Regions from separate parts of the Massilia sp. CFBP9026 genome, predicted to be linked through region 1. Evidence: predicted binding sites of a transcription regulator. Region 1 holds the regulator's gene; each other region holds the start of a gene.
What was found. The regulator HrcA, encoded in region 1, represses chaperone genes, less so after heat shock. The targets are predictions, from matches to a motif close to TTAGCACTCNNNNNNNNNGAGTGCTAA.
Positions count from the first base shown of each region.

Region 2: a site for HrcA is predicted at 5,993-6,019, ahead of groES (co-chaperone GroES). Genes of this name have one in related genera too.
Region 3: a site for HrcA is predicted at 6,308-6,334, ahead of rpoH (RNA polymerase sigma factor RpoH). Genes of this name have one in related genera too.

Region 1 is NZ_JAXCWH010000002.1:536,223-545,940, forward strand. Features, by position in the region: gene leuS (leucine--tRNA ligase) at 1-1,486, opposite strand, end outside; gene SOM28_RS06645 (barstar family protein) at 1,688-2,014, opposite strand; gene dapB (4-hydroxy-tetrahydrodipicolinate reductase) at 2,017-2,826, opposite strand; gene SOM28_RS06655 (outer membrane protein assembly factor BamE) at 2,837-3,442, opposite strand; gene fur (ferric iron uptake transcriptional regulator) at 3,522-3,953, shown strand; gene SOM28_RS06665 (TonB-dependent siderophore receptor) at 4,038-6,239, opposite strand; gene hrcA (heat-inducible transcriptional repressor HrcA) at 6,391-7,419, opposite strand; gene SOM28_RS06675 (HAD family hydrolase) at 7,536-8,237, opposite strand; gene SOM28_RS06680 (hypothetical protein) at 8,301-8,462, shown strand; gene SOM28_RS06685 (hypothetical protein) at 8,479-9,063, shown strand; gene SOM28_RS06690 (hypothetical protein) at 9,084-9,718, shown strand, end outside.
Region 2 is NZ_JAXCWH010000003.1:241,086-250,803, reverse strand. Features, by position in the region: gene SOM28_RS09460 (c-type cytochrome) at 1-867, shown strand, start outside; gene SOM28_RS09455 ((2Fe-2S)-binding protein) at 864-1,343, shown strand; gene SOM28_RS09450 (xanthine dehydrogenase family protein molybdopterin-binding subunit) at 1,340-3,523, shown strand; gene SOM28_RS09445 (sulfite exporter TauE/SafE family protein) at 3,520-4,323, opposite strand; gene SOM28_RS09440 (EVE domain-containing protein) at 4,324-4,794, opposite strand; RNA gene ssrS (6S RNA) at 4,884-5,065, opposite strand; gene SOM28_RS09430 (cell division protein ZapA) at 5,112-5,423, opposite strand; gene SOM28_RS09425 (hypothetical protein) at 5,420-5,671, opposite strand; gene groES (co-chaperone GroES) at 6,112-6,402, shown strand; gene groL (chaperonin GroEL) at 6,443-8,089, shown strand; gene SOM28_RS09410 (hypothetical protein) at 8,204-9,472, opposite strand.
Region 3 is NZ_JAXCWH010000004.1:267,843-277,560, reverse strand. Features, by position in the region: gene SOM28_RS12340 (family 43 glycosylhydrolase) at 1-901, shown strand, start outside; gene SOM28_RS12335 (GlxA family transcriptional regulator) at 982-2,010, shown strand; gene SOM28_RS12330 (SDR family oxidoreductase) at 1,988-2,740, opposite strand; gene SOM28_RS12325 (Ohr family peroxiredoxin) at 2,885-3,382, opposite strand; gene SOM28_RS12320 (LysR family transcriptional regulator) at 3,491-4,456, opposite strand; gene SOM28_RS12315 (cupin domain-containing protein) at 4,744-5,154, shown strand; gene rpoH (RNA polymerase sigma factor RpoH) at 5,292-6,182, opposite strand; gene ftsX (permease-like cell division protein FtsX) at 6,742-7,671, opposite strand; gene SOM28_RS12300 (cell division ATP-binding protein FtsE) at 7,668-8,339, opposite strand; gene ftsY (signal recognition particle-docking protein FtsY) at 8,354-9,472, opposite strand; gene SOM28_RS12290 (thiamine pyrophosphate-binding protein) at 9,580-9,718, opposite strand, start outside.

The DNA.
Region 1 (9,718 bases):
ATTTCGGGCAGTCGCATGTCAAGAACGCTTCGTCCTTGTTCAGCGGATTGCCGGTGCCGTCCGGGACCAGGTGCTCGGGCAGCACGACCGGCAGGTCGGCTTCCGGCACCGGCACGATGCCGCAGTCGCCGCAGTGGATCATCGGCACCGGGGTGCCCCAGTAGCGCTGGCGCGAGATGCCCCAGTCGCGCAGGCGGAAGGTGGTTTTCTTTTCGCCCAGGCCTTGTTCGGCCAGTTCACCGGCGACCGCGTTCACGGCCGAGGTGTAATCGAGGCCATCGTACTTGCCCGAGTTGATGGTGCGGCCAGCTTCCTTGTCGCCGTACCACTCCTGCCAGGCGTCGAGCGAGAATTCCTGGCCTTCGACCGCCACCACCTGCTTGATCGGCAGGTTGTATTTTTTTGCGAAGCCGAAGTCGCGCTCGTCGTGCGCCGGCACGCCCATCACGGCGCCGTCGCCATAGGTGATCAGGACGTAGTTGCCGACCCAGACCGGAATCTGTTCTTGCGTGACCGGATGAGTGACGAAGAGGCCCGTCGGCATGCCCTTCTTCTCCATGGTCGCCATATCGGCTTCGATCACGGAACCCATCTTGCACTCGGCGATGAATTCCTGCAGGGCCGGGTTGTTGCGGGCCGCGTGCTGGGCCAGCGCGTGTTCCGGCGCCACGGCGCAGAAGGTCACGCCCATGATGGTGTCGGCGCGGGTGGTGAAGACATACAGCTTGCCGTCGCCGATCGCGTCGCCGTTATCGTCTTTTACGCTGTGCGGGAAGGCGAAGCGCACGCCGGTCGACTTGCCGATCCAGTTGGCCTGCATGGTGCGCACGCGCTCCGGCCAGCCCGGCAGCTTGTTGTCGACGTGGTCGAGCAGCTCGTCGGCGTAGTCGGTGATGCGCACGTAGTACATCGGGATCTCGCGCTTCTCGATCAGCGCGCCCGAACGCCAGCCGCGGCCGTCCACGACCTGTTCGTTGGCCAGCACGGTCTGGTCGACCGGGTCCCAGTTCACGGTGCCGGTCTTCTGGTAGATGATGCCCTTCTCGAGCATCTTGAGGAACATCCACTGGTTCCACTTGTAGTAGTCCGGCTTGCAGGCGGTCATCTCGCGCGACCAGTCGATCGCCAGGCCCATCGACTCCATCTGGCCACGCATGTGGGCGATGTTCGAATACGTCCATTCGGCCGGCGGCACGTTGTTGGCCATCGCCGCGTTTTCGGCAGGCATGCCGAACGCATCCCAACCCATCGGCATCAGGACGTTATAGCCGTTCATCCGCAGGTAGCGGTACATCACGTCGTTGATCGTATAGTTGCGCACGTGACCCATGTGCAGCTTGCCCGATGGGTAAGGCAGCATCGAGCAGGCGTAATACTTGCCTTTTGGGAAACGAGGATCGTTTTCGACGGCCTTATAGGCGTCGATCGATTTCCAGTAGGCCTGGGCGGCTTGTTCTACTTCGGCTGGACTATATTTTTCTTGCATGATTCTGCAGACGTAAGGTGGGATGTGGAACCGGTCATTATAACCCGTTCAATTTTGCACTGCGGCGTAGGGTGGACGGCTGCGCCGTCCACGCGGTGATGGTTAGCAGCAAGATCATTCGGCGCGAAATCGGAGGGGATAACGATCACCGCGTGGACGGCAGAGCCGTCCACCCTACGGATGACAACGTATCTCCGGGATTCAGCGCAGGATCAGCTCCAGCGCCGGCTTTTCGCCGTAATCCTCATAGCGCTCGTTGATGCCGCCGACGCAATAGCTCAGCTCTTCGAGCAGCTCCGGCGCCGCCGCCTTCATTTTGTCGGCCTCGAGGATGACGATTTCCAGCACTTCATCCGCTTTCAGGCGGAACTTGGTCATGTTCTCGTCGTCCCGCAGATAGCTCATGCAGTCGACCCAGGCGTCGATGCTGTCCGCGTACGAGGCCGGGAAACCGAAGGCCTCGCGGCTCTGCTGGTGGAACGATGCCTCATCGACAATGACGGCGCCGTTCAGTTCTGCCACCGCCATGATCAACCCTTCAGTCCCAGCACGTCCTGCATGTCGAACAGGCCGTTGGCCTTGTCCGCCAGGAAGCGCGCCGCGCGCAGCGAGCCGTGGGCATAGGTCACGCGGCTGCTCGACTTGTGGCTGATCTCGATGCGCTCGCCGGTGCCGAGGAACATCACGGTATGGTCGCCCACCACATCGCCGCCGCGCACGGTGGCGAAGCCAATGGTCGACGGATCGCGCTCGCCGGTGACGCCTTCGCGGCCATAGACGGCGCATTCCTTCAGGTCGCGGCCGATGGCGTCGGCGATCACTTCGCCCATCCTCAGCGCGGTGCCGGACGGCGCATCGACCTTGTGGCGGTGGTGCGCCTCGACGATCTCGATGTCATAGCCTTCCGAAAAACTCTTGGCGGCCATTTCGAGCAGCTTGAGCGTGACGTTCACGCCCACGCTCATGTTCGGGGCGAACACGACGCCGATTTTTTCACCGGCGGCGCGGATCGCGGCCTTGCCGGCCTCGTCGAAGCCGGTGGTGCCGATCACCATCTGCTTGCCGTTGGCGGCGCAGTATTCCAGGTGCTGCAGGGTGCCTTCGGGGCGCGTGAAGTCGATCAGCACGTCGGCATTGTGCAAGCCGTGCTTGAGGCTATCCTCGATCATCACGCCGGTCAGGAAGCCGGCGAAGGCGCCCGCGTCCTGGCCGATGAAAGGAGAACCCGGCAAGTCGAGCGCACCGGCCAGGCGCGCATCGGGTGCGTACTGGATGGCTTCGATCAGCATGCGGCCCATGCGGCCGCTGGCGCCGGCGACGGCGATATTCAACATCGTCATGCTCGCCTCCTTATTGCTGCGTTGCAGGCGCATTGACCTTGGCCGGCTCTACCGGGCGTCGGTCAGGATGATCCTTGCTGCCCTTCGACGGTCCGGCGATGCGGTCGATGTACTCGCGCTCGCTCGGCAGGTTGCCGCCCTCGAAACGCTCGACCACATCGTCCTTGAAGAACACGGTCACGCGGCTGGTGGTCAGCTCGCCATTGCCGCGTGCCAGGTAGAACGGGTAATCCCAGCGGTCGGCATGGAAGGCATCCATCAGCAGCGGCGAACCGAGCAGGAAGCGCACCTGGTCGCGAGTCTGGCCAGCCTTGAGCTGGTTGAGCATCTCTTGCGAGACGAAGTTGCCTTGCTGGATGTCTGGGCGGTAGGGCGAGAAGATCCACAGGAAGCGCTGCAGGCGCGAGGCCTGGACGGTCTGGGCGCCGGCATTGGCGATGGCGGCCGACTTTTCCGCGTCGGACGCACTGGCGGCCGCATCCGTTGCCACCGGCGGCGCCGGACGCGTCTGGTTGCGCCAGGATGCGCAGCCGGACAGCGTCAAGGTGCAGGCGAGACCCGCCGCCAGAGCCGCTTTGGCGGAGAATCGATGGAATACGGCTTGTTTGACAGGCATAGTTAACCTCAATACGTTCGAGCGGGAGCGTCCAAAACGCTATATCATAAAGCACTCCGCCAATATTCGAGTGACAAACATGAGTAACAACCCGACTGACCTGAAGGCGAGCGGCCTCAAGGCCACGCTGCCACGACTGAAAATCCTGGAAATCTTCCAGAACAGCTCCGTACGGCATCTGACGGCGGAAGATGTTTACAAGATCCTTCTTGCTGACAATATGGACGTGGGCCTCGCGACCGTCTACCGCGTATTGACCCAGTTCGAGCAGGCTGGCCTGCTCAACCGTAACCATTTCGAGACCGGCAAGGCCATCTATGAGCTCAACGCCGGTTCCCACCACGACCACCTGGTGTGCGTCACCTGCGGCCGCGTCGAAGAGTTCTATGACGACGAGATCGAGAAGCGCCAGCAGATGATCGCCGAACAGCACGGCTTTACGATCGTCGAGCATGCGCTGGCGATCTATGGCAGCTGCCCGCAATGCCGGGGCATCGGCAAGCCGGAGTAATCTTGCAGCCGGCACGGCCGGTGTAAAAACAAGTAAAGGGCGCATGGGAACCATCCCATGCGCCCTTTCTCTATCTAAGCGTCGTCAGAACGAGGCGGTCAGGTTCACGAACAGCGCGCGCCCCGGTTCGTTGTACGACTCGGCGCCCGTGCTGCCATTGGTGCTGCGCCGGAACAGGCGTTCGTCGAACAGGTTGTTGATGCCGGTGCGCAGGTACAGCTTCGGCGTGAAGGCATAGCCGACGTTGGCGCCCACCACGGCATACGGCGCCAGCGTGTTGAGCGCCTCGCCGCTGGCCTGGCCGCCGGTGCCGGTCAGGCGCCGCGGCTCCTGCTTGCCGTAATATGACACCGTCAGCAGCGTCGTCAGCCTGGCATTGACCTTCCAGTCCAGGGTCGAGTTCAGCGTGTATTCGGGAATGACCGACAGCGGCTCGCCATTGGTCTTGTTCTCGTTCTCGATCATATAGGTCAGGTTGTTGGTCAGCTTCAGGCGCGGACCGAACGGGATCGTCAGGTTGCCCTCGACGCCCTGCACCACCGCCTTCGGCGAGTTCTCCCACTGGAACAGGCGGCCATTGGCCGAGGTGTTGCCGAGCAGATGATCCATGCCGCCGGTGATCTTGTTCTTGTAGTCGTTGTGGAAGTAGGCCAGGCTGGCCTCATGGCCGCGGTCCTTCCAGGCGATGCCGATTTCCTTGTTGACCGAGGTCTCCGGCGCCAGCTGTTCGTTGCCGCGCACATAGCAGCCGCCGCCCAGGTTCGGGTTGTTGACCGGGCAGCCGTTGCCGCGCGTGTAATACAGGTAGTTCGGATTCGACTGGTACAGGTTCGGCGCCTTGAAGGCACGCGCCACGCCGCCGCGCAAGGTCAAGGTGGGACTCAAGGCATACGAGGCGTTCAGGCTCGGGCTCCAGTTGGTGCCGAACTGGCTGTGCTTGTCGAAGCGCAGGCCCGGGGTCAGGGTGAATGCGGTATTCACGCCGATATTGTCTTCGACGTAGACGGCATAGGTTTCGGCGCTCGAACGGCCATCGCGGCTGCCGGCCGGCATGCCGGGAATCGCGGTGGCCGCCTGCGTCATCGAATACGGATCGTCGAGCTTTTCCTTGCGCGCCTCGAAGCCGGCGGTGAGCATCTGCGCCACCCCACCGAAGTTGAGCGGCGTATGGATCTCGCCGTTGGCCCCATAGGTTTCCAGCTCCGACGTCGAGCGTTTGGTCGGATCGCTGATGCTGCCCTCCGGCCCGCCCGCCAGGCCTTCGTTCATGCGGGTATTGTCGGTGCCTTCATAGGTCAGCCACAGGCGCGAGGTGGTGGCGCCCCACTTGCCGCGGTGGGTCAGCGCGGCGCTGCGGCGCAGCATGACGTTGGTCTCGGCGGCCGCATTGGCCAGCTCTCCCAGGATCGGGAAGCCGGCCGCATTCACGGCCCGGTCGCCGGCGTAGATATTGCCCTGGCGGCTGAAGTTGGACTCGAACTCGAGCACCTGGTCGGGCAGGAAGTCCCAGCGCAGCAGGCCGCCGATGTCGCGGTTGCGCACGCCTTCGCGGCCGGCCGGCGGGATCGCGCCGTTGGCGGTGTTGTCCGGCGTGGCGTTCAGCGCCAGCGCGTCGGCGTCGGTCTTGTTGACGTTGCCGAACACGCGGAACGAGAGCTTGCCGGCCAGCGGGCCGGACAGGTTGAAGCCGAGCCGCTTGCTGCCGCCCTCCTCGCTGTGCTCGGGCGCCAGCGCATAGGCGGTGACCGAACCGGTCAGATAGTCGCCCGGCGCCTTGGTGATGATGTTGATCACGCCGCCGGCGGCGCCGGAACCGTAGCGCGCCGCCGCCGGGCCGCGCAGCACCTCGATGCGCTCGACCGCCTCGGCCGGCACCCAGTTGGTGTCGCCGCGCGTGTTGCGCTCGCCGCTGCGGCCCATGCGCACCGAATTGCGCGAGCTGACCGGCTTGCCGTCGACCAGGATCAAGGTGTTTTCCGGGCCCATGCCGCGCAGGTCGATCTGGCGGTTGTTGCCGTATTGGCCGCTGGCACTGTTGCCGGTGAGGTTCACGCCCGGCATGGTGCGGATCAGCTCGGCCAGGTCGTTCGCTGGCGGACGCGCTTCGATGTCTTCCGAGGTGATGACCGAGACGCCGATCGCCTGCTTCAGTTCCTGTTCGGCGGTGCCAACGATGTGCACCTGCTGCATCGGCGCATCGCCGGGGGACTGTTGGGCCACCGCCGGCAACCCGACGAGCGCCAGTCCGATTGCCGCGGCCAGCGGCGTCATGCGTATCAGTTTCATCCCTCGTGTTCCTGTTATTTGACTGTTCTGTGGACAAGCCGGAATGCTCCGGCTCAATGCAATTGAGAATCATACTCATTTGCATTTCCAAAACTATGTCAAATTGTGGCGAGAGGGTTGCCAGCCTTGCACTGGCTTAAGTTTTCGCGATTCAGGAGTGACTGAGGGCGTTCGACAGCAGCTTGGCCGTGATGTCGACGATCGGGATCACCCTTTCGTAGGCCATGCGGGTCGGGCCGATCACGCCCAGGGTGCCGACGATGCGGCCGTCGACCGCATACGGCGCCGTCACCACGCTCATCTCGTCCATCGGCACCAGCTTCGATTCGCCGCCGATGAAGATCTGCACGCCGCCGGCCTTGCTCGAGACGTCGAGCAATTGCATCAAGCCAGTCTTTTGCTCGAACATCTCGAACATCTGGCGCAACGAGCTCATATTGGACGACAGGTCGGACACCGACAGCAGGTTGCGCTCGCCGGCGATGACCATGTCGTCGCCCTCGGCCATCGCTTCGCTGCCGGCCTCGACCGCCGCCTGCATCAGGCGGCCCATATCGTCGCGCAATTGCTGCAGCTCGCCGCTCAGGCGCTTGCGCACCGCGTCGAAGGACAGGCCGGCGAAGTTCTGGTTCAGGTAGTTGGCCGACTGGGTCAGTTGCGACGGAGAATAATCCTGATCGAGCAGCAGCAGCCGGTTCTGGACGTCGCCGCGCGGATCGACGATCACGAGCAGGATGCGCTTTTCGCCCAGGCGCAGGAATTCGATCTGCTGGAAGACCGACTCGCGGCGCGGGCTCTGCACCACGCCGGCGAATTGCGACAGCGAGGACAGCATCTGCGCCGCGTTGGCGATCAGTTTCTGCGGTTGCAGGTTGGACAGGGGCTGCGGCAAACGCATGCGCTCGGCATCGACCGTCTTGTCGTCGATCGGCCCCACCGTCAGCAGGGTGTCGACGAACACGCGGTAGCCGCGCGGGGTCGGGATGCGACCGGCCGAGGTATGCGGGCTGGCGACGAAGCCCATCTCCTCGAGGTCGGCCATGACGTTGCGGATGGTGGCCGGCGACAACTCCAGGCCGGGCAGCTTGGACAGCGCACGCGAGCCTACCGGTTGGCCGTCGGCGATATACCGTTCGACGAGGGCTTTGAGCAGGGTGTGGGCGCGTTGGTCGAGTTGCATGATTCCAGGAAACGTTCGATGCTCGTATTTAGTGTGTGCATTATAGGCAGGTTGGGACGTGGCACGGCCAGCGCAAGGCTTGCTGTGACGCATGTCCAACGCTCTTGTCTGCGTCTTTACAGCGATTCGAGCCAATCGAGCAGCGCGTCGAGGCTGGCCACTTCGACGTCGGGCCGGACTTCGTGGGCGAGTTCGTTGACCTTGCCGGTGCGGTTCATCCAGGCCGCGCGCAGGCCGGCGCGCTGGGCGCCCTGCACGTCCAGCAATAGGTCATCGCCCACGTACAGGGTCTCGCCGGGTTCGACGCCAAGGGCGGCGCAGCCGGCCAGGAAGATGCCGGGGTCGGGCTTGGCGCGGCCGAACTCGCGCGCCGCTACCGAGGCCTGGAAGTGGTGGGCCAGGCCGATGGTCTGCAGGTCGGCCACGCCATTGGTGACCGAGCCGACCAGCGCATGGCGTTTCAGGCGCTCGAGCCCGGGCACGACATCTTCGTAGGGCGTCACGGCATTGCGGGCGGCAAAGAACACCGTCATCGCCAGCTCGGCCTTGCCCGGATCCTCGCCCACCTGTTCGAAGGCCGCGACCAGGCCGGCATGGCGCAGCGCGCCCAGATCGATCCCGAACTCGGGGCGCGCGGCCAGCAGTTCGAGGCGCGCCGCGCGCAGGCTGTCGATCGTGAAGCGTTCGGCCACCCGCGGCGCGTGCTCGCCGAGCCAGGCATACAACAGTTTTTCGGCTTCCAGGATCACGGGCGCGATCGGCCACAGGGTATCGTCGAGGTCGAACAGGACGGCTTTCGGCCAGGGTTGGCGGGTCATCGGCTTCCAGACTAGGGGTAAAAAGGTGCGCCCCAAGCATAGCGATGCGCCAGTCCGAATGCAATGCGCACGCCGTTCGCGCCCTGGAATATTGCCTTTGTTGAATTATGGTTACACCAAGATACAAAACCAAATGCGCCCGAAATGGACCAGCTGCTTGCCAAATGGACTAAAATGTTGAGCGATTTTTCCATTCTCACCGCGCAAGCTGCGCTTTCCCGCTAGATTTTTTGGAGATGTTATGAAGAGTTCCTACCTGCGTGCCGGCGCGGCGCTGGCCTGCGCGGTCGCACTGTCTGCCTGCGGCGGCAGCGATGGCCAATTGGAGCTGGGCGGCAGTTTCGCCGGCGTGACCAAGGCCGGCCTGGTATTGACCAATGGCGGTCAGGAAAAGGCAATCACGCCGCCGGCCGATGGTACCGGCGCGGGTCGTTGGGCTTTCGACAACCTGATCTCGACCGACGACCGTTATAACGTCGAAATCAAGTCCAGGCCGTCGAACGTCAGCGATTGCAAGATCGAAAACGCCGGCGGCCGTGCGGGATACCACGTCTATAACGTTTACGTGACTTGTACACCCAATTTCCGCGGGCTGTCCGGCACCATTGGCAACCTGAAGGGCGAATTGGTCTTGGTCAATGGCTCGGACAATGTGACGCTCCAGGCGGGCGCCACGTCGTTCAAGATGGCCAACGTGGCTGAAGACTCGCCTTATGGCGTGTCGATCCTGCGCCAGCCTGCCGACCAGACCTGCACCGTCAGCAATGGCAGCGGCACCGCCCGCCAGGCCGACATCAGCAACGTAAGCGTCACCTGCACCCCTTAATTTTCCCTGGAGCGTTACGCATGAAGTCTTCCCTGATCCGTCCGGCGCTCGCGCTGGCGCTGGCCGCGGGCCTGGCCGGCTGTGGCGGTAGCGACAAAGCCGAGTTCGTTGTCAAAGGCACGATCACCGGCATCGTCTACCCGGGCGCCGTCCTGACCACCAATGGCATGGAAATCGCCGTTGCACCGCCGGCCAGGACTGGCGACCCTGTCAGTTTCGAATTCCCGAACAAGCTCGAGTATGGCGATGTCTACAATGTCCAGTTCAAGAGCTTCCCGAGCAATCAGAAATGTGACACGCCTTTCCAGACCATCCCGAACTTCAACGATACCGCCGGGCGCCTGGCGGAAATCGCCATCACCTTCGCATGCGCGGTCGATCCCTATTCGATCGGCGGTACGATCAGCGGCCTGACCGCGGACGGCCTGGTGCTGGCCAACGGCAGTACTGGCGGCACCATCACGGTCGGCAAGCCGGCCGCGGGGGTTACGACGCCGATCACGTTCACTTTTGCCGGACCAGTGCTCTTCGGTACGACCTACGGCGTGACCATTCTGACCCAGCCAACCGGTCAGGTGTGCACCATCGCGAACGCCACCGGCACCATGGGCGCGGCGAACGTCAGCAACATCAACGTCACTTGCGTGGCCGCACC
Region 2 (9,718 bases), on a different contig from region 1:
TACTTCATGACGCGCTCCCCGATCGCCGCGCCGGCGCCCGCCAACGACATGACCTTCCCCTTCGGTTTCCGGCCGCTGGTCGGCTTCTGGAACGTGCTGTACCTGGACGATGCGCCGTGGCGGCCCGACCCAGAACAATCCGCCGAATGGAACCGCGGCGCCTACCTGGCCGATGCCGTCGCCCACTGCGCCGCCTGCCACACGCCGCGCACGAAGCTGGGCGGTCCGGATATCAAGCGCCAGCTGGATGGCGGCGAAGCCGAGGACTGGTACGCGCCGGCCCTGAACCGTCACTCGCCGTCGCCGCTGCCATGGACACGCGAACAGCTGCAGGCCTACCTGCGCACCGGCATGGCCGAGGATCACGCGGTCGCCGGCGGGCCGATGCAGGACGTGGTGATGCACCTGGCCCAGGCCGATGAAGGCGACGTCGCCGCGCTGGCCGCCTGGACCCACAGCCACCTGTCGCGGGCGCCGCTGCGCGCGACGCCGGCGCAGCAGGGCGGAGCGCTCCCCCAACCCGCCGCCGACGATCCCGACCTGCCGCGCATGCGCCTCGGCTACGAGCTGTATGCCAATTCCTGCGCGCGCTGCCATGACGTCGGCCGCGCCCCGAGCTCGGGCAGCGCCCTGCCGCTGCAGAAAGCGATCGCCCTGTACGACCCCGACCCGCGCAGCCTGATCCACATCGTCGACAGCGGCATCCTGCCGCCGGAGGGCGAGCCGGGACGCTGGATGCCCGGCTTCAAGGCGATCCTGAGCGATGAACAGGCCGGCGCGCTGGCCGCCTACCTGCGCAAGTACGGCGCCGGCCAGCCGGCCTGGCCGGAACTGGACCAGCAAGTGAGCAAAGCGAGAGCACCATGACGACTTACCGCCTGCAGGTGAACGGCAAGCCCCACGCCGTCGATACCGATCCCGACACCCCGCTGCTGTACGTGCTGCGCAACGACCTGGCGCTGAACGGCGCCAAGTTCGGCTGCGGCCTGGGCCAGTGCGGCTCCTGCACCGTGATCATGGACGGCAAGCCCGTGATGTCCTGCCTGGTCCCCGTGTCGAGCGTCGGCACGCGCGCCGTGCGCACCGTCGAAGACCTGGGCAGCAGCGACAAGCCCGGCGTGCTGCAGCAGGCCTTCATCGACGAGCAGGCGGCGCAATGCGGCTACTGCATCGCAGGCATGATCATGCAGGCCAGCGCGCTGCTCGAAAAGACGCCGGCACCTACCGACGCGCAGATCCGCGCCCACATGTCGCCCAACCTGTGCCGCTGCGGCACCCATATGCGCATCCTGCGCGCGGTGAGGCGTGCCGCCGACGTGCTGGCAAAGGGAGAAAAGCGATGAGCGCAGACCAGGGCCGCCGCCGCTTCCTGGCCGCCGGCGGCGCGCTGACGCTGTCGTTCGCCATGCCAGCGTGGTCCGCGCAGGACGCATTACCGAAAAGCCTCGAACAAACGCCCTGGCTCGACGCCTGGATCCGCATCGACGCCGATGAACGCATCACGGTCTTCACCGGCAAGGCCGAGCTGGGGCAAGGCATCAAGACCGCGCTGCTGCAGGTCGTGGCCGACGAGCTGCGCATCGCGCCAGGACGCCTGACGCTCGTCACCGCCGACACCGCGCGCACGCCGGACGAAGGCATGACCGCCGGCAGCAACTCGATGAAGGACAGCGGCGCCGCGCTGCGCCATGCGGCGGGCCAGGTGCGGATGCGCCTGGGCGAACTGGCGGCGGCGCGCCTTGGCGCGCCCGAGGCCGGCCTGGCCTTGAAGGATGGCGCCTTCGTCGCCCCCGACGGCCGTCGCGCGAGCTTCGGCCAGCTGGTCACCGGCCAGGAGCTGCACCTGCGCGCCACGCCGCGACCGGCGCCGCCCGCTCCCGGCCCGAAGACGGCGATCGGCCAGTCGCTACCACGCGTCGACATCCCGGCCAAGGTCACGGGCGGACCCGCTTACGTGCAGGACCTGCGCCTGCCGAACATGGTACATGCGCGCGTGGTGCGTCCACCCTCGCAGGCAGCGACCTTGACCGGGTTGGATACGGTCGCCGTCATGCGCCTGCCCGGTGTCTTGAAAGTCGTGCGCGACGGCCGCTTCCTGGCCGTGATCGCGGACGGCGAATACCGCGCCGTGAAGGCCGCCGCGCTGCTGGCGCGCGCCGCACGCTGGGAGACGCCGGCCGCGCTGCCGGTCCATCCCGACATCAAAGCGCTGGTAATGGCCCAGCCGGCCGAACCGACGACCATCCTCGAGCGGGGCGCGCGGGTGCCGGAGGGCATGCACTTCAAGGCCACCTATACCCGCCCCTTCCAGCTGCACGCTTCCATCGGTCCGTCCTGCGCGGTGGCGCAGCTGGTGGAGAACCGCTACACGGTCTGGACCCACTCGCAGGGCGTATTCCCGCTGCGCAGCGCGCTGGCCGAGCTGCTGGGAACCCGGGAGGACGCGATCCGCTGCATCCACGTCGAGGGTTCGGGCTGCTATGGCCACAACGGCGCCGACGACGTGGCGGCCGATGCCGCCCTGCTGGCGCGCGCCTTCCCGGGCCGGCCGGTGCGGGTGCAGTGGATGCGCGAGGACGAACACGGCTGGGAGCCCTTCGGCGCTGCGATGGTGGCGCAGGTGGCGGCCACGCTGGGCGCTGACGGCCGCATCGCCGACTGGCAGTACGACGTTTTCACGCCGCCGCACAATACGCGTCCCGGCAAGGCCGGCAACCTGCTCCCGGCAACGCATCTGGCCAAGCCGTTTACGCCGCCAAAACCGAAACCCAGCCCGCAGCCGGAAGGCAGCGGCGACCGCAATGCCATCCCCTATTACCGGCTGCCGAACGCGCGCGTGACCCATCATTTCCAGCCGGAGGCGGTCCTGCGCACCTCGGCCATGCGCGGCCTGGGCGCCTATTGCAATGTGTTCGCGATCGAAAGCTTCATGGACGAACTGGCGCGCGCGGCGAAAGTCGACCCGGTCGCGTTCCGGCTACGCCACCTAGACGATCCGCGCGCCATCGACGTGGTGAAGCTGGCGGCGGGAAAATTTGGCTGGGCCGATTACAAGAAAACCGCGCGGCGTGGCCGCGGCTTCGCCTTCGCCCGCTACAAGAACCTGGCGTCGTATTGCGCGCTGGCGGTCGAGGTGGAAGTGGCGCGCGAAACGGGTCTGGTGCGGGTGACGCGCGTATCGAGCGCCGTGGATTGCGGCGAGATCGTCAACCCTGACGGCGTGCGCAACCAGATCGAGGGCGGCGTCAATCAGTCGGCCAGCTGGACTTTATTGGAACAGGTGCGCTTCGACGCCGCGCGCGTGCTCACCGTGGACTGGGCCTCGTATCCGATCCTGCGCTTCGGCCAGGCGCCCGACAAGGTCGACGTGCACCTGATCGACCGCCCCGGCCAGCCCTTCCTGGGCACCGGCGAAGCGGCGCAGGGCCCGGCCGCCGCGGCGATCGCCAACGCGGTGTTCGACGCCTGCGGCCTGCGCATGCGCGACCTGCCGCTCGATCGCGCGCGGGTCAGGAAAGCCTAGTTGAAGGCCTTCCAGAACATATAGGCCGCCAGCGCATACAGGATCACGGCGAAGATGCGCTGCAGCTGGCGCACCGGCATCTTGTGCGCGGTGCGGGCGCCGAGCGGCGCCATGGTCACGCTGGCCAGCACGATGATGGCCAGCGCCGGCAGGTAGACGAAGCCCAGCGACCATGCCGGCAGGCCCGGCTCGCCCCAGCCATAAAACATATTCGACAGCGTGCCCGAGAGCGCGATCGGAAAGCCCAGCGCCGCGCTGGTGGCGACCGCGTTATGGATGCGCACATTACAGCGCGTCATGAACGGCACCGAGACGAAGCCGCCGCCGGCGCCCACCAGTCCCGACAAAATCCCGATCAGGCCACCGGTGGCAAACATGCCGGCCCGGCCCGGCAATTCGCGCGCCGCCTTCGGCTTCTTCCCGATCAGCATCTGGGTGGCCGAGAAGGCGACGAAGCAGCCGAAGAAGAAGGCCAGCACCGAGGTATTCATCTGCTTGCCGATCCAGGGTCCGATCCAGGAGCCGATCAGGATGCCTGGCGCCAGCAGGCGCACCACGGGCCACAGCACGGCGCCGTGCTTGTGGTGGGCGCGCACCGAGGACATCGAGGTAAACAGGATGACGCCGAGCGCGGTGGCGATCGCCATGTGGACCACGAGTTCGTCGGCGAAGCCACGCGCGGTGAAGATCATGGTGATGAAGGGGACCAGCACCATGCCGCCGCCGATGCCGAGCAGGCCGGCCGCGAAGCCGCCGAAGGTGCCCATCGCCAGCAGGGCAAGGATCAGCCAGGGGTCCATTCAAGCCTCCCTGGCGCGCACGAGTTCGACGACCGCATCCCATTCGGATCTGGTGACCGGCGAAATCGACAGCCGGCTGCCCTTCTGCAGCAGCACCATGCCTTCCAGCGCGGGGACGGTGCGCATCTCGGCCAGCGGCAGGTAGCGCCCCGCCTCGCGCGCGCGCACGTCGACCGAGATCCAGCGCGGCGCTTCCTGCGTGGCTTTCGGGTCGTGGTAATGGCTGGCCGGGTCGAACTGGGTGGCGTCGGGATAGGGACCGCTCGCGATCTCGGCCAGCCCGGCCACGCCGGGCACGGCGCAGCTGGAGTGATAGAACAGGACGCCGTCGCCGACGGCCATCGCGTCGCGCATGAAGTTGCGCGCCTGGTAGTTGCGCACGCCGAACCAGGCCACGGTCTGGGCGGGTGCGGACAGGACGTCGTCGAAACTGACTTCGTCCGGTTCGGATTTCATCAACCAATAGCGCATCGCGCCGTTCTCCCTGCAAGGCGCCGTCACGATCGACGCGCGCACAAAAAAAAGCGGCTGCGTACAAAGTGCGCAACCGCTTGTGTATCCTAGCCCCCGCCAGTGCCGTTTTTGCCGGCATCCTGAACCAAAACGGTTCAAGGCGGTCACGGTCAGATCAATTTCGGGTTCGTCAAACGAGTGACGCTCACTCCCATCGAACTTGTTCCACGACCTATGCGTAAGAATGGTTCAAGGAATATATGGCAAATCTCGAACACCGCAGGGTAGAGCGCAGTTTACTCTTTTGAAGCGGCATGTCAAACGGATTCGGCTTTTCAGAAAAGATTTTCCTGGGGCGTCAGCGCCTTGTCGAGCACCGTGTGCATCGCTTCCAGCTTTTGCTTGACCTCGAGGATCGACATGTCCGACAACGGTCCCTGTGGCGACTTCACCGACAGGAATTCCGCGGCGACGCTCAGCGCGGCCATGACGGCGATGCGGTCGGTGCCCCTCACCTTGCCCGAGTCGCGCAGCTGGCACATCTTGCCGTCGAGGTAAGCGACCGCCTCGCGCAGGGTGCGCTCTTCGCCGTCGCGGCAGGCCAGGCGGTAGGGCTGGCCCATGATGGTGACGTCGAGATGGATCATCGTTGCTCCTGACGGGCGGCGTGCGCGAGATGGAGCGGCAGCGGCTCATCCGGCCCGGGCTCGGGTTGACCGCCCTCGCCTTCGGGTTCCGGTTCCGGTTCGCCCGGCGGCTTGGGCAACTCGTCGAGCACGGCCTCGACCCGGCGCTGGGCCTCGATCAGGCGCTCCTTGAACGCCAGGTTCTCGGCGCTGAGCAGGGTATTGGCCTGGCGCAGCAAATAGTTCTCGGCGCGCAACGACTGGGTCAATTGGGCGAGCCGGTCGATTTTGTCTGAGAGGTCTTGGAATTCGGAAATCATCCGACACTATAGGATCGAGATGGATTTTCCGTCAACCGAATCGCGCTGCGGTGCGGCAAGACAAGCGTGGAAGGCCGTGCCGCGGCAGCCTGGCGTGCGGCAGGAAAGCGCCAGGCGGTGTACGCTGCCCGCCTCTTGCCTGTTCCGCACTTGTCGGCAATAGATGCAAAAAACACATTGCACCGGGCCTGGACTGGTTTGCGCTGGCTCAAGCGCATAAAACTATATCTACCGCCGGACGCTTGAAAAGGCAAGTTATCGTCCCTATAATTAGCACTCGTTAGCTGAGAGTGCTAACAACTCTTTGCAGATTGCCGCGGCACCTGAATACAGGGCCGGGGCGATGTCAAAAAACGCTAGTTAAACCACTGAATATTAAGGAGTTTTGCATGAACCTTCGTCCTCTGCACGATCGCGTAATCGTCAAGCGCCTCGACCAGGAAACCAAGACTGCGTCTGGCCTGATCATCCCTGATGCCGCGGCAGAGAAGCCAGACCAGGGCGAAATCCTCGCCATCGGTAACGGCAAAGTGCAAGACAACGGCCAGGTCCGTCCGCTGGAAGTCAAGGTCGGCGACCGCGTGCTGTTCGGTAAGTACTCCGGCCAGGCCGTCAAGGTCAACGGCGAAGAACTGCTCGTGATGCGCGAAGAAGACATCATGGCCGTCGTCCAGCAGTAATTCCCTGACCCCATTCACGAAACATTCGGAGAAATAACAAATGGCAGCTAAAGAAGTAGTGTTCGGCGACGCAGCGCGCGCCAAGATGGTCGAAGGCGTCAATATCCTGGCCAACGCAGTCAAGGTCACCCTGGGTCCGAAAGGCCGCAACGTCGTGCTCGAGCGCTCGTTCGGCGCCCCGACCGTCACCAAGGATGGTGTCTCGGTCGCGAAAGAAATCGAACTGAAAGACAAGCTCCAGAACATGGGCGCGCAGATGGTCAAGGAAGTCGCTTCCAAGACCAGCGACAACGCCGGTGACGGCACCACCACCGCGACCGTGCTGGCACAAGCCATCGTGCGCGAAGGCATGAAGTTCGTTGCCGCCGGCATGAACCCGATGGACCTGAAGCGCGGCATCGACAAGGCCGTCGCTGCGACCGTCGAAGAACTGAAGAAGATCGCCAAGCCAACCACCACCACCAAAGAGATCGCACAAGTCGGCGCCATTTCGGCCAACTCGGAAACCTCGATCGGCGAGCGCATCGCTGAAGCGATGGAAAAAGTGGGCAAGGAAGGCGTCATCACCGTGGAAGACGGCAAGTCGCTGAACGACGAGCTGGACATCGTGGAAGGCATGCAGTTCGACCGCGGCTACCTGTCGCCGTACTTCATCAACAACCCGGACAAGCAAGTCGCCGTCCACGAGCAGCCGTTCATCCTGCTGTGCGACAAGAAGATCTCGAACATCCGTGATCTGCTGCCGGTGCTGGAGCAAGTCGCCAAGGCTGGCCGTCCACTGGTCATCATCGCCGAAGACATCGAAGGCGAAGCGCTGGCGACCCTGGTCGTCAACAACATCCGTGGCATCCTGAAGACCGTCGCCGTCAAGGCGCCTGGCTTCGGCGACCGCCGCAAGGCCATGCTGGAAGACATCGCCATCCTGACCGGTGGCCAGGTCATCGCCGAAGAAGTCGGCCTGACCCTGGAAAAGGTCACCCTGGCCGAACTGGGCCAGGCTTCGCGCATCGAAGTCGGCAAGGAAAACACCATCATCATCGACGGCGCCGGCCAGGCTGAATCGATCGAAGGCCGCGTCAAGCAGATCCGCGCCCAGATCGAAGAAGCGACCTCGGACTACGACCGCGAAAAACTGCAAGAGCGCGTGGCCAAGCTGGCCGGCGGCGTTGCCGTGATCCGCGTCGGTGCAGCCACCGAAGTCGAGATGAAAGAGAAGAAAGCACGCGTCGAAGATGCACTGCACGCTACCCGCGCTGCCGTGGAAGAAGGCATCGTCGCCGGCGGCGGCGTGGCCCTGCTGCGCGCTCGCGCTTCGATCGACATCAAGGGCGACAACCCGGACCAGGACGCAGGCATCAAGATCGTCCTGCGCGCCATGGAAGAGCCACTGCGCATGATCGTCCAGAACGCCGGCGAAGAGCCATCGGTCGTGGTCGCAGCAGTGTTGGCCGGTTCGGGCAACTACGGCTACAACGCTGCCAACGGCACCTACGGCGACATGGTCGAAATGGGCGTGCTGGATCCAGCCAAGGTCACCCGCTCGGCACTGCAGAATGCAGCGTCGATCGCCGGCCTGATGCTGACCACCGACTGCATGGTCTCGGAACTGGCTGAAGACAAGCCAGCCGGTGGCATGGGCGGCATGGGTGGTATGGGCGGCATGGGCGGCATGGACGGCATGATGTAATTCAGCCGGTCGCCTGGCGCGCCGCGGCAACGCCGGCGCGCCAGTCTTCCACGATAAAAAGCCCGCGAGGTTCACACCTCGCGGGCTTTTTTGTTGTTTGATGCAGCGGGAACCTCAGCTCCTGGCGCGCGGCCCCTTGCGACGCAGCCACAGCATGGCCGCGAAGGCCGCGCCGCCCAGCCACAGGGTGCCCGGCTCCGGCATGTCGACCGGGTCGTTCGGCTCGACCTCGATGTCGTCCGGCGGACCACCCGGGGTGCCGGGGATGCCGGGATTTCCCGGGGTGCCCGGAACGCCTGGCGTGCCCGGCGTATCGGGACCTCCCGGCGTGCCCGGCACACCCGGTGTGGGCGGAGGCAACTCGGGATTGGGTCCCGGGCCAGGATCGGGATCGGAGCCCGGGTCCGGCGTCGGCGTTGATGGCGTCGGCGTGGAAGGGGTCGAAGCGCCAGGCAGGTCGCCGCCAGGACTGTCGCCGCTACCGGTATTGCCATTGCCGGCACTTCCCGGCGTCGGGGTACTGCCGACAGGCGTCCCGGTCGACGGCGTCGTCGCGCCATCGCCGCTGCCGCCGCCCAGCGTGCCGCCGTTCGAAATGCCCGAACCATACCGTGCGGGCGGACTGCCCATGAGGTCGGCCAGGCGCGGCTGCGCGGCCGGCGCAGCGCCCGCCAGCAGGCCGGCGCCGTTCGGGAACACCTCGGTGTGATAGCGCTGTCCTGCGTAGGGATCGTCGTCGAGCCCCTCGAGGCCGGCCGCCACGGCCATCAACCCGCCGCCATCCTCGACGACGAAGGAATCGAGTTCCGACTCGGTCGGCCCATGGGCTTCGACCGGATACATCGGCACATCTGAAATCCGGTTGGCGCAGCGCGCCCGCATCTCGTTCTTGCCGTCGGTGAGCAGGGTTTCGCCCGGCGCCAGCATCAGCTTCTTCTTGGTCCAGTAGATCTGGTCGCCCTTGCGGTACGACACGTAGACGGCGCGCGGCGCGGTCACGGTGACCGCGCGCGCATTCGCCACGTCGAAGCCGGCATAGTGCGCTGCGACCACGGCGTCGGTGCGGATGACGCGCGCCAGCTCGTCCTTGTCCGCCACGCCGCCCGGAATGATCGAGAACGGATAGATGCGCCGCGCGGCGCCCTGTTCGGCGGCCGGCGCCGGGACCGACGCGGCCGGCGCCAGTGCGGCGCCCGGGCTTGCGCCGACGTGGGTGATCTCATCCGGATTGCGGTCCAGCCGCGTCCAGTCGATATTCAGCGGCGGCGCCAGCACGCCCGCGACGCCCGCGGCGAGCCCCAGCATCGCGAGCGCGCCCAGGCGCTTTTCGCGTTGCGACGCCCTGGCGAGGCGGCGAGTATAAGCAGAGCGGCGGCGGTCCATGACGGGAATTTCAAGTAGGAGTGATCCTACAGAGTAGCATTATTTCTACGAATAAATTCCGGTTCCATAGTGAAAAATGTGATTTCGTGGCGAAAAACACGAATTACTTTCCGTATGGAAATGGCTTGAATGAAGAACGCAAGACATCGTTGCAATGATCTTGCTTTCGGTGCAATCCATGCTGGTCGCGAACGGCGTCCCGTGTTGCTGGTCGAACACGCATGGTTTACCATGACCGCCTGCCTT
Region 3 (9,718 bases), on a different contig from region 1:
GGTCGGCGGCACCGCCGGTCCGGTCACCGGCCATATGGTGATCGCGGCGCGTTCGACCTCGGTCCACGGGCCATGGGAACACTGCCCGCACAATCCGCTGGTGCGTTCGCTGAGCACCGCCGAGCCGTGGTGGTCGCGCGGTCATGCGACGCTGATCGAAGGGCCGGCCGGCGACTGGTGGATGATTTATCACGGCTACGAAAACGGCTACCGCACGCTGGGGCGGCAAACCCTGCTCGAACCGATGGAGTGGACCGACGATGGCTGGTTCCGCGCGCTGGGCGGCGACCTGTCCAGGCCCCTGCCCATGCCCAAGGGCGGCAGGAAGGGTGCAGCCGGTTTCGCCCTGTCCGACGATTTCAGGCGCGATCGTTTCGGTGTCCAATGGAGTTTCCACGATCCGGCGCCGGACGAGATGACGCGCGTACGCTTCACGCAGGATGGCCTGCGCATCGCGGGGCGCGGAAAGTCGCCGGCCGACAGCCGCCCGCTGACTTGTTCCGCCGGCGACCGCGCCTATGAGGTAGAGGTGGATCTCACCCTGGAGGGAGAGGCCGAGGCCGGCCTGCTGCTGTTCTACAGCCAAAAAGCCTTCGTCGGCATCGGTTTCACGCGCGACGAGGTCAAGACCTTCCAGTACGCCGAAGAGCAGGGCTGGGCCCGGGGCAAGCGCAAGACCTCTTCGGTGCGGGTTCGGATGACGAACGACGATCACGTCGTCACCTGGCGCTATTCCCACGACGGCGGCAAGACCTGGACCCTGCACGGCACGCGGATGGAGGTCTCCGGCATCCACCACAATGTGTTCGGCGGCTTCCTGAGCCTGAAAGTGGGCATCTACAGCGCGGGCAAGGGCGCGGTCACGCTGGGCGACTTCCGCTACCGGGCGCTGCCGGCGTAACGACTTGACCTGCCGGATCGGGCGGCCATACTATAGCTGACCTCGTCGTATCCACGGCGGGTAACGCCCATCCAGCACAAATGAACTTGCCTCTCACGCCAGCGGCGCCGCGCCAGGCGCGCCTTGTCCTGTTCGTCGGCTTCCCCGGCATGTGCATGCTCGACATCGCCGGGCCGCAGACCGTGTTCTGGTGCGCGTCGAAAGTGATGCAAGAGCGCGGCCTGCCGGGCTATGTGCGGCACACGGTCAGCCTCGACGGCGGCCTGGTGCAGACCCTGGAAGGCGTCGCGATGCAGACCGAGCGGCTGGACGGTTTCGCGCCCACCGAGGTCGATACCGTGGTCGTGCCCGGCTCGGCGGACATCGTCACCGCGGTGCGCGAACAGCAGGCGCTGGTCGCCTGGCTGCAGCGCCATGCGGGCGAGATGCGCCGCATGTCCTCGGTGTGCACCGGCGCCTTCGTGCTCGCCGCCGCTGGCCTGCTCGACGGCAAACGCGCCGCCACCCACTGGCTGACTTATGACCTGCTGCGCGACACCTATCCGCTGGTCGAGGTGGATCGCGAAGCGATCTTCGTCCAGCATGGCGACACCTGGACCTCGGGCGGCGTCACCGCCGGCATCGACCTGGCGCTGGCGATGGTCGAAGCCGATTGCGGCCGCGAGGTGGCGCTGGCCGTCGCGCGCGAGCTGGTGGTGTTCGTCAAGCGCCCCAGCAAGCAGCCCCAGCTCAGCCGGATGCTGCAGGCCCAGGCCGGCGACGGTCCGCTGTTCGACGAGCTGCATATGTGGATCCTGGCCAATCTCGAACGGACCGACCTGAGCGTCGAGGTGCTGGCCGCGCAGATGCGCATGAGTCCACGCAACTTCAGCCGCGTGTACAAGGACAAGACCGGCCAGACGCCGGCCCGGGCGGTCGAACGCTTCCGCCTGGAGACGGCGTGCCGGCTGCTCGAGGATTCCGGACGTCACCTCGACGGGATCGCCCAGCTGTGCGGATTCAGCGACGAGGGGCGCATGCGCAAGACCTTCCAGCGCCATCTGCACACCTCTCCGAGCGCCTACCGCCAGCGGCTGGCGCCAGTCCCTAGCGTGCCGCCTGCGCCTTGAGCCAGTCGTCGACCTTCACCGTGCCCAGGCGCGCACCGGGACCCGGCACCAGCGTGTCTTCCTGCAGCAGGGCGCCGAAGTAGCGCGCCTGGTCGTCGGCCACGACCTTGCGCTGATCTCCCTTGGCTTGCAGGTAGTGCTGGACCAGGTCGGCCAGGCGCACGCGCTCGGGGCCGGCGATCTCGACCACGCCATTGCGCGGCGCGCCGAGGGTGTAGTCGGCCATGGCCAGCGCCACGTCGTCCGACGAAATGGCCTGGATGTTGGCGGGCGACAGGCGGATTGCATCGCCCTCCGTGCCGGACGCCGCGATCCCGCCCAGGAACTCGAAGAACTGGGTCGAGTGCACGATGGTGTAGGGCAGGCCGGACTCGCGGATCAGCGCCTCTTGCGCGATCTTGCCGCGGAAGTAGCCGCTCTCGGCCAGGCGGTCGGTGCCGACCACCGACAGCGCGACGTGGTGCTTGATGCCGGCCTTCTTCGCCGCGCCCAGCAGGTTGCGGCCCGAGGTGGTGAAGAAGTCCATCACCGCGTCGTCGGCGAACGAGGGCGAGTTGGCCACGTCCACCACGATGTCGGCGCCGGCAAGCGCTTCGTCCAGGCCCTTGCCGCTCATGGTGTCGACGCCGGTGTTCGGGGAGGCGGCCACGGCCTCGTGGCCGCGCTGCTTGAGGATGGCGACCAGTTTGCTGCCGATCAGGCCGGTGCCGCCGATGACGATGATGTTCATGATGTCCTTTCAGATCCCAGAGCGGCTGGGCGCCGTGTGCGACGATTCGCCTCGGTATCGAGTGTAGGAGCGTGCCTGACGCGGCGGTAGGCCCATCCGGGGCGGCACGCTGGTGCATGCCAGGCACCAATCATCGGCCTGCCTTCAGCGCACCAGCGCCACCACGCACACGATGCCCTGGCGCGCCATCTTGGCATAGGGGCAGATGCGCTCGGTATTGCGGATGAGTTCCTCGGCGGTCGCGCGCGGCACCCGCGGCAGGTCGATGCGGATCTCGGCCATCAGGGTGTACAGGCCGTCGACCGGGTCGCGGCCGAAGGTGACCGCGGCGTCGACGGTGGCGTCCTCGAGGGCGATGCCGGCGCGCGTCGCCAGCAGGTTGAGCGCGCCATGGAAACAGGCGGCAAAACCGGCGGCGAACAGCTGCTCGGGATTGGTGCCGCCGCCGGGACCGCCCAGCGCGGACGGCAGGCGCAGGGCCAGTTCGAGGTTGCCGTCGTCGGAACGGGCGATGCCGGAAGCGCGTCCGTGCGCCGCCTCGCCGCCGCTAACCCGCACCGTGGTCGAGTACAGCGGATGGAAATCGTCGCCGACGTATTTGTCGAGCAGGGTGATGGGCGGGGGCGCCAGCCGTTTTTTCAACGCGGTCTCCTGTATTGGTTTTGGCCAGTGTAGGAAGGCGCGGCGCCGGCTGCTAGCGCCGCGCCGGTCACTGTGGTGTATCCCGTCGCGCAACAATCGCGCCGGGCATCAGGCGCCCAAGCCGGTCAGGCAGTGCAGGTCGAGCGCGCGGATGCGCGGGGTGATGTAGTCGATGAAGACCCGGGTGCGCAGCGGCAAGTGGTGCCGGCTCAGGTAGCAGATGTAGTGGCCGCGGTCGTCCGGCGCGTGCTGGGGCAGGCAGGCGACCAGGCGGCCCGCGCGCAGGTGCTCGCACACCTGGTAGCCGGCCATCTGCGCCAGGCCGGCGCCGTCCAGCACTGCCTGCAGCACCAGCTCGGCGTCGTTGAAGCTGTGGTTCGCCATGGGCAGCAGCGTGCGGCGCCGGCCGTTTTCCTTGAATTCCCATTCGCATACCTGGCCCGAGGGCAGGCGCAGGTTGACGCAGCGGTGCCGCGCCACGTCGTCGATCGTCTGCGGCAGGCCATGCGCGCTTGCATAGGCGGGCGACGCGCACACCAGCATCTGCATCGGGATCAGCTGGCGCGCGACCAGCTGGCTGTCGTCCAGGCGGCCGTTGCGGAACGACACGTCGATGCGGTCGGCGATGAAGTCGAGCGGGCTGTCGTCGAGGATCAGGTCGAGCCGGATGTCCGGATAGCCGGCGTGGAAGCCGCGCAGCAGCGGCGCCACGATCTTGCGGCCGAAGTCGCTCGCCGCGTGCAGGCGCAGCTGGCCGCGCGGCACGCCGCAGCGCAGCTCGCGCATCTCTTCCACCGATTGCACGATCCGCTCGACCCCCGGTTTGCAATTGGCGTAGAACAGTTCGCCTTCGCTGGTGAGCGAGGTGCTGCGCGTGGTGCGCAGGAACAGGCGGGTATCGAGCTGCGTTTCCAGTTTCTGCACGCTGCGGCTGACGGCGGAGCGGCCGATGCCGAGGCGCTCGGCGGCGCGGGCGAACGAGCCTTCGTGGACCACGGCGATGAAGGCGAGCACGCCGGCATAGGTGGTGGAAAAGCTCGAGGCCAGCCCATCCATTTCAGGCGCGGCCGGCATCGTTGGGGATGACGGCTGGATGAATTCACCGATCGCGAAGCGTTCGCTCTTCATGGCTTTCTCTCAGGCGCTACTTAGTTGCTCATGTGACTTCCGTCATGGTAGTTGTGGGTGATCTTTTTCGTAAATGACAAATAACAGCCGAATCCCGCCAAGGCTTTGCGAACGGCGCGTGGCGCGGATTGTTGCGTTTGAGGCAGCAGCATGGGGACCGGCGCACGCCTGTTGCGCCCGCAGCATGCGCCCTACACTGGCTCCATATTCACCCATGTACTGAAGGAGAGACCATGTCACGCCTGAGAAAATTCGCCGGCGCCGCCGGCCTGTTGATGACCCTGCCGCTGGCGGCGCCCGTCTGGGCCGCGGCGCTGGACCCCGTCGTCAACGAGCTGTTCAGCAAGGCGCTGGACGACCATCCCGGCAAGGAGGTCCTGATGATCACCGTCGTCTATCCACCGGGCGGCGGCGACCCCGTCCACCGCCACGATGCGCATGGCTTCATCTATGTGCTGGAAGGGACGATCGTGATGGGCGTGAAGGGCGGGAAGGAGCACACGCTGGGGCCAGGCGAGACCTTCTATGAGAATCCGCGCGACCTGCACACGGTGGGGCGCAATGCGAGCAAGACCAAGCCGGCCAAGTTCCTCGTCTTCCTGCTCAAGGACAAGAACAAGCCGTTCTTCATGCCGGTGCATTGAGGCGCAGGCAACAAACAGTTGGCCCAAAAACGTCGTCCCCGTGGAGGCGGGGACCCAAGTACTGCATGCGTAGACTGAACGCTTGCAACCTTGGGTCCCCGCCTGCGCGGGGACGACGGTGGCTGGAGCTGGGTGGCTTAGACGTAAGCCGCCAGCGCGCCTTTCATCTTCTTGAGCGCGGCCGATTCGATCTGGCGGATGCGCTCGGCCGACACGCTGAACTCTTCGGCCAGCGTATGCAGCGTGGCGCCCGAGCCGTCGTCGTTGGCCAGCCAGCGCGCCTCGATGATGCGGCGCGAACGCGGGTCGAGCTTGCCCAGCGCCGTTTCCAGGCCCTCGGACTGCAGGCGGGTGACCTGCTCGGCCTCGAGCACCTTGGTCGGTTCCTGCTGGTCCGACGACAGGTAGGCGATCGGCGAGAACTTGTCGTCTTCGTCGTCGGTCGGCGACTCCAGCGCGATGTCGCGGCCCGACAGACGGGTTTCCATCTCGATCACTTCTTCGCGCTTGACGCCCAGCAGCTTGGCCAGGTCGTCGACCTGAGTCGGCGACATCGCATCCAGGCCGGTCTTGTTGCTGCGCAGGTTGAAGAACAGCTTGCGCTGGGCCTTGGTCGTGGCGACCTTTACGAGACGCCAGTTCTTGAGGATGTATTCATGCATCTCGGCCTTGATCCAGTGCATGGCGTACGACACCAGGCGCACGCCCTGGTTCGGGTCGAAGCGCTTGACTGCCTTCATCAGGCCGATATTGCCTTCCTGGATCAGGTCGGCGTGCGGCAGGCCATAGCCCAGATAGCCGCGCGCGATCGATACCACCAGGCGCAGGTGCGACAGCACCAGTTTTTGCGCCGCGTCGAGATCATGGTCGTCGCGCAGCCGCTTCGCCAGCGAAACCTCTTCTTCGTGCGTGAGCATCGGCAGGCGGTTGACGGCCGAGATATAGGCGTCGATATTGCCCAGATTGCCGGTGAAACCCAGTCCCAGAGCACGACTGCCGGTCGGAACCAATGCGGATTGTGCGGACATATTCATTTCCCTCGTAGTAATCTTGCTGCATCCTTAATGTGCCATAACTTATTGCCTTGTGGCACTAATGTTACGGCTTGTTACCTGGACGCGTGACTTGAATTTCGATTGCCTTGGACCATATATTAGCACTCCCCCGGGGAGAGTGCTAGAAGTGGTCCCGGCGCTTAAGATTGTTCAAAGTATTGCTCTCGGGAATTAAATTGCCGACGGTTCCACTGTAGAGCAGCTCTTGCATGTTCAGTTGATTCGGCTCAAAAGTGAGCCAGGAATGACTGGAATAACGTTAGACACAGCTTACGGCCGGTGAGGCCCGTATTCTGTTGAATGGCGCACGTAGCCACGGCGCAGCCTGTAGGACTTTTGCGCGTGGAAGCGTAGGGGATGGCAGCTAGGCCGTAGGATTCATTGCGGTGTCAAGCGACGTGGTCTTGTCCAGTAGAGGGGCAGGCAGCCACACAGGAGGGCCGCCTCGCCCTGTCAGCAGAGATGGTGATGCTTATTGCGTTTTCAATACCGTCTCGACTATTTTTTCACTGCAACTCTGTAGGACCGCCGTTCAACGCTGGCGCGCCAGGTGACGCCGCACCGACAGCAGGGCGCCGACCAGTCCCAGCCCGGCGCTGACCGCCAGCAGGCCGGCAATCTCCAGTTCACCCAGCGCCGTCAGCTGGAAATTCGAGCCGTACAGGCGGGCGAATTCCCCGATCGCGCCGTTCAGCGGGCGCAGCGCCAGGGTCACCACGCCCAACGCCACCGCGCCAGCGCACAGGCCGAGCAGGGCGCCGGTATAGAAGAACGGACGGTGGATGAAATCGTTGGTCGCGCCCAGCAGTTGCGAGACCGAGATTTCTTCTTTCTGGGTCAGCACCTGCAGGCGGATCGTGTTGAACACGACCGCGATCACGACGATGCCCAAGGTGGCCGCCAGCAGCAGCAGCGCCAGGCGCAGGATGGCTAGCATCGCGGCCAGGCGCTTGACCCAGGCCGAATCGACCTGCACCGTCTCCACGCCCGGCAGTTCGGCCAGGCGTTCGGTGATCAGGTCCACCTGGCCGGCGGCGCCGGCGCTGGCGAAGCCGCCCAGCTTCATCACATAGCTGTCGGGCAGGGGATTGTCGCCCAGGGTTTCCAGCACGTCGCCCAGGCCGCTGCGCTCCTTGAGCGAAGCGAGCGCCTGCTCGCGTGGCACGAAGGCGATCTCCGCCTCGCCCTTGCCCTGTTGTGCGACGAGCTGGCGGATGCGCGGCGCCAGCGCCTCGGCATCGGCGCGGCTGGCGTCGTCGCGCATGAACAGGCTGATCTCGGGATCGACCGACAGTTGCTCGGACAGGGGACGTACATTGTCGAGCAGGGTGATGCCCGCGAACGGCAGGGTCAGCGCGAGCGCGACCACCAGCACGTTGAACAGGAAGCTGCCGGGCGACTTGCGCACCGTCGACAGTGCGGCCCCGAGGGCGAAGCGGTGCTGGCGCAGCCACGGGCTCATGCCGCACCTCCGACCAGTTGGCCTTGTTCGAGGCGGATCACCCGCGCGGCGCTGTCCAGCACTTGCTCGTCGTGGGTCGAAATGACGCAGGTGACGCCGGCGGCGTGGAAGGCGCGCAGCGCGTCCAGCACCTTGTCGGCCGCCACGCGGTCGAGATTGGCGGTTGGTTCGTCGGCCAGGATGATCTGCGGCCGGTTGACGATCGCGCGCGCGACCGCCACCCGCTGCTGTTCGCCGCCCGACAGTTCGAGCGGCATCGCCCTGGCGCGGTCGAGCAGGCCGACCCGGTCGAGCGCGGCGCGGGCGCGCTGCGCTGCGTCCGCGGTGCGTGCGCCCGTCACCAGCAGTGGCAGCATGGTGTTGGCCAGGATGTTGCGGTCATTGAGCAGGCGCTGCTGCTGGAAGATGATGCCGATATTCCGGCGCAGGAAGGGAATCCCGGCCGGCTTGATGCGGCCGATGTCCTGGCCGTTGACGATCACCTTGCCGCTGCTGGGACGCTCGACCGCCGCCACCATCTTCATGAGGGTCGACTTGCCGGCGCCCGACGGGCCGGCCAGGTAGACCAGCTCGCCCTTGGCGATGTCGAGCGAGACGTCGTGCAGCGCATACGCGCCGCGCGCATCGCCGTGGGTGTACTGTTTGGATACCGACTGGAATGCGATCATGGGTCCCCGTTCCGTCAGCCGAGCAGCGCTTCGACGAATTCTTCGGCGTTGAATGGCTGCAGGTCTTCCAGCTTCTCGCCCACGCCGATGAAATACACGGGGATCGGACGGGTGCGGGCGATCGCCGCCAGCACGCCGCCCTTGGCGGTACCGTCCAGCTTGGTCACGACGAGGCCGGTCAGCTGCAGGGCGTCGTCGAAGGCCTTCACTTGCGCCAGCGCGTTCTGGCCGGTATTGCCGTCGATGACGAGCAGGGTCTCGTGCGGCGCGCCGTCCATGCCCTTGCCGATCACGCGCTTGATCTTCTTGAGTTCTTCCATCAGGTGCAGCTGGGTCGGCAGGCGGCCGGCGGTGTCGACCATCACGACGTCGGTGCCGCGCGCCTTGCCCGACTGCACCGCGTCAAACGCGACGGCGGCCGGGTCGCCCGAGGCCTGCGAGATCACGGTGACGTTGTTGCGCTGGCCCCAGACCATCAATTGCTCGCGCGCCGCGGCGCGGAAGGTGTCGCCGGCGGCCAGCAGCACCGACTGGTCGAAGCCTTGCATATGCTTGGCCAGCTTGCCGATGGTGGTGGTCTTGCCGGCGCCGTTGACGCCCGAGATCATCATCACCAGCGGTTCGTGGCGGCCCAGCTCCAGCGGCTTCTGCAGAGGCAGCAGCAGGTCGATCATCAGCTCCTTGAGCGCGGCCTTGACGGCGGCGGCGTCCAGCAGCTTGTCTTCCTTGACCTTGCGCCGCAACTCGCCCAGCAGGTGCTCGGTGGCGTCCATGCCGGCGTCCGACATCAGCAGCGCGGCCTCGAGTTCCTCGTACAGGTCTTCGTCGATGCGGGCGCCGACGAACAGCAGGGACAGGTTGCTCGAGGTCTTCGACAGGCCGGCCTTCAGGCGCGTCATCCACGAGGTCTTCTTTTCAGCCTCGGTGGTCGGGCGTTCGGCGGTTTCGGGGAACAGGTTGGCGCCTTCGTGCAGGACGCTGGCTTCGGCGACCACCGGGGCCGCGGCGATCGGCGCCGGGGCAGGCGCGCGGACGGGCGTGGGGGCGGGTGCGGGCGCAGGCGGCGCGGCCGGCACGACCGGTTCCGGCGCCGATGCGTCGGGCGCTTTTTTTCTCTTGAAGAAGCTAAACATAGTGTCTGGTGGCGGGACTGCGTGCGGACGCCGGCATGGCCGGCGATGAAAAAACTAGCGAATATTTTACCAGAGTAGCAATACAGAGCCCGATTGCACACACGTGTTCAGCTGCCGGCCCTCGCGCTTTCCGCCTGCTTGCGGATCGTGTCCAGCGTGGCGTTCGGGGTGATCAGGTTGCCGTCGTAGCGCAGCTCGATCACGGCCGGCAGCTTGTGCTGGTCGGCGTGTTCGAGGGCGCGCTGC